One region of the Serratia sp. TSA_7 genome, then DNA from elsewhere that is predicted to be linked to it. Evidence: predicted binding sites of a transcription regulator. Region 1 holds the regulator's gene; the other holds the start of a gene.
What was found. The regulator ArgR, encoded in region 1, controls arginine synthesis, uptake and breakdown. The targets are predictions, from matches to a motif close to ANTGAATAAAAATACANT.
Positions count from the first base shown of each region.

Region 2: argA (amino-acid N-acetyltransferase) is a predicted target of ArgR. The motif match lies at 1,634-1,651, and genes of this name have one in related genera.

Region 1 covers NZ_JBQZFU010000003.1:81,863-85,176, forward strand. Annotated here, with positions in the region: gene mpl (UDP-N-acetylmuramate:L-alanyl-gamma-D-glutamyl-meso-diaminopimelate ligase) at 1-160, shown strand, start outside; gene yhcN (peroxide/acid stress response protein YhcN) at 352-615, opposite strand; gene yhcN (peroxide/acid stress response protein YhcN) at 740-1,003, opposite strand; gene argR (transcriptional regulator ArgR) at 1,409-1,879, opposite strand; gene mdh (malate dehydrogenase) at 2,346-3,284, shown strand.
Region 2 covers NZ_JBQZFU010000002.1:53,801-57,114, forward strand. Annotated here, with positions in the region: tRNA gene ACUTQW_RS09215 (tRNA-Met) at 18-94, shown strand; gene amiC (N-acetylmuramoyl-L-alanine amidase AmiC) at 195-1,445, opposite strand; gene argA (amino-acid N-acetyltransferase) at 1,685-3,010, shown strand; gene recD (exodeoxyribonuclease V subunit alpha) at 3,097-3,314, opposite strand, start outside.

The sequences.
Region 1 (3,314 bases):
CCACTGGAGTGCCGATCTCGGCACCTTGGTGGACATGATTGTGAGAACCGCCCAGCCGGGTGACCATATCCTGGTGATGAGCAACGGCGGGTTCGGCGGGATCCACGATCGGCTGCTGGAAGCTCTGGCCAACAAGCCAGAGCCGAAAGTCACCTACTGATCGACAGGGTTGATTCGAGAAAGGGCCGTTTGCGGCCCTTTTTTTCGCCTATAAAAAAGCCCTCGCGAGCGAGGGCAACGGGGTTCGTCGGATAGGACGACGAGACTTCTTCAGAGAATCAGCGGTTACCACGGAACTCGGCAGTGGCAGTGACGAGGGTAATCAGTTCGGCAACCGCGCTCTCTGAATTGTTATTTGTAGATTTCGGCAGTCGCGTGCCAGTTGCCGTTTTCGTAGGCTTCGATCACTCGGTACGCTTTAGCGCCTTGCTTATCGGCTTTGTCGGACAACGCCTGACGAATATCCGAAGGTGCACCGGTTACGCCACTGGCGGTAATGGTGCCGACAGACTGAAGATCGCCGGTCTGGTCATTGGTGATCAACGTAGCGGCTGAAGCGCCGAACGAAAGGGCAGACATCAGGCTCATTGCAGCGAGGGTCATTTTCATGTTCATGGTCGTGGGTCCTGTTGCGATAACAGCCAGGAAGGGCTTTACAGCGTTTATTATTCTTGAAAGCTGTTATCGGTAATGCTGGTTTCCAGAGATTTATTGCCCGTTGCCGGGTAATGCCGGGGTCTTATTTATAAATTTCAGCCGTAGCGTGGTAGTTGCCTTCGTTACGCGCTTCGATCACGCGGTAAGCGGTCGCGCCACGGGCATCGGCTTTTTCAGACAGCGCCTGACGAATATCTGAAGGGGTGCCGGCAATGCCGCTGACGGTAATGGTGCCTGCGGACTGCAGTTTGGCTGCCTGATCTGCATCAACGGATTGTGCTGCAAATGCGCCAAAGGAAAGCACAGACAGGAGGCTTAGTGTTGCAACGGTAGCTTTAATTTTCATGATCTCACCTTATCGTATTCTTTTATCAGTTCCAATGAACTGTGATTTACGTCACGGAAATGAGTATACATCTAGTAACTCTAAAAATTAATAGCTGGCTAACAGTTTCTAGTGAAACTTTATTATGGCGTCTCTTATTTTTAATAACCATATGGAATAAAAAACGCTCATAAAACGTTCTTTTGATGTTAAATTTATGTAATTTCAATAAGGTAAGTGTTTTTGACCAAATGTGCGGAAAAGGGCAGCAGCTATCGCTGGCTTTATATAAATGTCATTGGAATGTGCCGTAACAAGGCGGAAATCAGGTTTTAAACGTGGTAGGGCGCGGGGGAAAGGTAAAGACAGAGTTAAAGAAGCGCTAACAAAACGCGACCGTCAGCCGCATTTTGTTAGCGTTGAGCATCATAACTCTTGTTCGAACAGCGACAGAATGGCTTCGTACAACTGGCGAGCGGTAAAGCTGCTGGCTGGGGTAACGAAAATGGTGTCGTCACCGGCGATGGTGCCGAGTATGCCTTCGGATTTACCCAGGGAATCCAGCAGGCGGGCGATCAGCTGTGCGGCGCCGGGGCTGGTATGGATGACCACTACGGCATCGTTGTGATCGACATCCAGCACCAAATTTTTCAGTGGGCTGGTGGTGGTCGGCACGCCGAGCTCGGCTGGAAGGCAATACACCATTTCCATTTTGGCATTGCGGGTACGCACCGCGCCGAACTTGGTCAGCATGCGCGATACTTTGGATTGGTTGATGTTTTCGAAGCCTTCTTCTTGCAGCGCCAAAACGATCTCGCCTTGAGAACTGAATTTTTCTTCTTTCAATAACGCTTTAAACGCCTTGATCAGATCTTCCTGCTTTGCGGGATTACGCATTTTGCACCGTGGAATGTTGACAATAGAAGTGATTATTATGCATATAAATGAATTTTTATGCAATAAGAGGACGTCCGAAGAAAACAATGCTGCCCGGACAATGAGGAAAGGGCGGGATTTTAACAAAATCCGTACCCCATGAATATGCCCTTTCAGCGACCGAAAAAGCGGCCCGTGGCGGTAAAGAAAATGTTATTAAAATGATGTTGTTCTGATGTTGTGTAAGGGTGTAATGTAACCGCCGGTTAACTTGCTTGTGAATAACCTCGCACTATTTTTGATTAATGTGCGCTATGCCCTTAATGTGTAAGCCATTTAATTTAAAATGAGCGCGACATCGGCTGTTTTATTGCGCCAGTTCTCAAACAGACTGTTAAGAGATTGTTTTTAAAGGTGTAATAATTTAAGGTCCGTAACCAACATATTCACGGCGCTTTATATATTTAAGATAATAAAGGAGTATAGGATGAAAGTTGCAGTTCTCGGTGCTGCTGGCGGTATCGGCCAGGCCCTCGCCCTTCTACTCAAAACCCAGCTTCCTTCAGGTTCTGAACTCTCTCTCTACGACATTGCCCCCGTTACCCCAGGCGTTGCCGTCGACTTAAGCCACATCCCTACCGCAGTTAAAATCAAAGGCTTCAGCGGCGAAGATGCTACTCCGGCTCTGCATGGTGCAGACGTAGTGCTGATTTCTGCCGGCGTTGCGCGTAAACCTGGTATGGATCGTTCAGATCTGTTCAATGTCAACGCAGGCATCGTGCGTAATCTGATCCAGCAAGTGGCAACAACCTGCCCGAAAGCCTGCATCGGCATTATCACCAACCCGGTAAACACCACCGTGGCAATCGCGGCAGAAGTGCTGAAGAAAGCCGGTGTTTACGACAAAAACAAACTGTTTGGCGTGACCTCGCTGGATATCATCCGTTCCAACACCTTCGTGGCTGAGCTGAAAGGCAAGCAGCCGGAAGAGCTGAACGTGCCGGTTATCGGCGGGCATTCTGGCGTGACCATTCTGCCACTGTTGTCACAGATCCCGGGCGTGAGCTTTACCGAACAGGAAGTGGCGGATCTGACCAAGCGTATCCAGAATGCGGGTACTGAAGTGGTTGAAGCCAAAGCCGGCGGCGGGTCCGCAACTCTGTCAATGGGTCAGGCGGCGGCGCGTTTCGGTCTGTCTCTGGTTCGTGCGCTGCAAGGCGAAGCGGGCGTGGTGGAATGCGCTTATGTGGAAGGTGACGGCAAATATGCCCGCTTCTTCGCACAGCCACTGCTGCTGGGCAAAAATGGCGTAGAAGAACGTAAAGACATCGGTACTCTGAGCGCGTTCGAGCAGAAAGCGTTGGAAGAGATGCTGGATGTTCTGCATAAAGATATCGAACTGGGCGAAAAGTTTATCAATAACTGATCAACCCAGGACGCATGAGTATGCACAAGC
Region 2 (3,314 bases), on a different contig from region 1:
ACAAGCATTAAGACGGACGCGGGGTGGAGCAGCCTGGTAGCTCGTCGGGCTCATAACCCGAAGGTCGTCGGTTCAAATCCGGCCTCCGCAACCAATCTTAATGACTACAGATAAGCACCTTAACGGGTGTTTTTTTGTATCTGAAATCTGCCAAAACCCGGCCAGGCCCCCACCCAGCCGCATCAGCTTACACCTTATCCGCGCGCTGCCGCGCCGCCGTTGGCGAAATACGCCTTGATACCCGCCAGAATGGATTCCGCCACCTGCTGTTGAAAATGGCTGGTCCGCAGCTTACGCTCTTCTTCGATATTGCTGATAAACGCCGTCTCAACCAGGATCGAAGGGATGTCGGGGGCTTTTAACACCGCAAAACCGGCCTGATCGACGCGATTCTTGTGCAAACGGTTTATTTTGCCCATTCGGTTCAGCACTTCCTTGCCGAATTTCAAACTGTCGTTGATGGTTGCGGTTTGGATCAAATCAAACATGGTGTGATCCAGATAGCGATCGCCGCTTTTGCTTACGCCGCCGATTTGGTCCGATTCGTTTTGAGTTTGCGCCAGGAATTTCGCCGCCGAACTGGTGGCGCCCTTGGTCGATAGCGCAAAGACCGAAGATCCGCGCGCGGCCTGGCTGGTAAAGGCATCGGCATGGATAGAAACGAACAGATCGGCACGCTGCTTGCGCGCCTTCGCCACCCTCACCTTCAGCGGAATGAACACATCTTCATTGCGCGTCATAAACACCTTCATATTCGGCTCGCGCTTGATTAACGCGCTCAGTTTGCGGGCGATCTGCAACACGATATCCTTCTCGCGCGTTTTGAATTTGCCAATCGCCCCCGGATCCTCGCCGCCGTGGCCGGGATCCAACATGATGACTATCGGACGATCGCGCCCCGCCTTGCCTGCCTGCGGCGCCTCGGCCGGCAAAGTGCGCTCGAGATCGCCCTTGTTGTAATCTTCCAGTAATGCCAATAGCGGATCATAGTCTTCGCCAGTGCCGCCCTTGCTGGGATACAGATCCATCACCAGACGGTTGCGATATTCCGGTACCGGCGGCAGAGTGAACATATGAGGGCTGACACTCTGCTTAAGTTCCAGCACCAGCCGAACGGTGTTTTGATCAAACTGACCGACGCGCGCCTGTTTCAAATAGGGATCGTCAGCGCGAACCTGGCCGACAATGCCCTTCAATACGCTATTGAGATGCACCCCTTCGATATCCACCACCACGCGATCGGGATTGGTCAGCGCAAACTGTTTATATTTCAGTTCGGTGTTTGATTCGAGCGTCACGCGGGTATAAGTAGAAGAAGGCCAGACACGTACGGCAATCACGTGCGATGATGCAGCGAAGCCTATGCGACTCACACTCAGCAACCAACTTGCGGCAACCCCCTGCAATAGACGACGGCGGCCCAGATTGTGATTTGAGTTTGGCATGCGACTCCGGCAGTGGTAACAGGTTAAAACAGATGAAAAAACGCCGATAAAACGGGAATGGCAAAAACTTTAACGAATCCTCCCGGCGCTGTCATCAGAAAATCTTTCCAAGGTTTTTCAATTTATTACCCCATTAGCCCCTTCCGCAAATAAATACAGACAATTTCCCGCTTGCCATCGGGGCAATAAAAGAATAAAAATACAAAAATATCGTATAAATATGCAAAAGAGGTTTTGCCGTGAAGGAACGTAGTACCGAGCTTGTTCAAGGATTCCGTCACTCAGTTCCCTATATCAACGCCCACCGCGGCAAGACGTTTGTCGTCATGCTTGGGGGAGAAGCCATAGAGCATGAGAATTTTTCCAACATCGTCAACGATATCGGGCTGCTGCATAGCCTGGGGATTCGTTTGGTGGTGGTCTATGGCGCACGGCCGCAGATCGACAGCAATCTGGCGCAGCATAACTACGAACCTATTTATCACAAGCATACCCGGGTCACCGACGCCCACACGCTTGAGCTGGTTAAGCAAGCGGCGGGCCTGCTGCAACTGGACATCACCGCACGGCTGTCGATGAGCCTCAACAATACGCCGCTGCAGGGCGCGCACATCAACGTGGTCAGCGGCAACTTTATCATTGCCCAGCCGTTAGGGATTGATGACGGCGTGGATTACTGCCACAGCGGCCGTATTCGCCGTATTGATGAAGAAGCGATCCACCGTCAACTCGACAGTAACGCCATCGTGCTGATCGGTCCGGTCGCCGTTTCCGTTACCGGCGAAAGCTTTAACCTGACGTCAGAAGAAGTGGCCACCCAGTTGGCCATCAAGCTGAAGGCGGAAAAAATGATCGGGTTCTGCTCGTCGCAGGGCGTCACCGATCAGGAAGGCAATATCATTTCCGAGCTGTTCCCCAATGACGCGCAAAAACGTATCGAAGAACGCGAAGCCAGCGGCGATTACCATTCAGGCACCGTACGTTTCCTGCGCGGTGCGGTGAAGGCCTGCCGCAGCGGCGTGCGCCGCAGCCACCTGATCAGCTATCAGGAAGACGGAGCGCTGGTGCAAGAGTTGTTCTCACGCGACGGTATCGGCACCCAGATCGTCATGGAGAGCGCCGAACAGGTGCGCCGGGCGACCATTAACGATATCGGCGGCATTCTGGAACTGATCCGCCCGCTTGAACAACAGGGTATTCTGGTTCGCCGCTCCCGTGAGCAGTTGGAGATGGAGATCGACAAATTCACTATTATTGAGCGCGATAATCTGACCATCGCCTGTGCGGCGCTGTATCCGTTCCTGGAAGAGAAAATCGGCGAGATGGCCTGCGTGGCGGTACATCCGGACTACCGCAGCTCATCCCGCGGGGAAATGCTGCTGCAACGGGTGGAAAGCCAGGCGCGTCAGATGGGTTTGCAAAAGCTGTTCGTGCTGACCACACGCAGCATCCACTGGTTCCAGGAGCGTGGTTTCACGCCGGCGGAAGTGGACGTGCTGCCGATGCAAAAACAGGCGCTGTACAACTACCAACGCCGTTCGAAGATTCTGCTGGCGGACTTGTAATCCTCTGCGGGCGTGGCCTACGCCCGTCTTCTTTCAAGCTGTAGCCTTGTTGACTGCAGTTTGAAAGCCTCAGTACCCGTTCGCTTTTATGGCGTTATCTGCAAGCGCTCCGCCAACCCGCTGCGGCGTTGGGTTGGCGTACGGATCGCCCGCATCAGCACGCTATCGGTGGCATACAGCGAAAGCTGGTTACGTGCGCGGGTGATGGCGGTATACACCAGTTCGCGGGTCAGTACCGGCAGGAAATGATTGGGCAACACCAGCACCGTATGATCAAACTCCGATCCCTGAGACTTGTGCACCG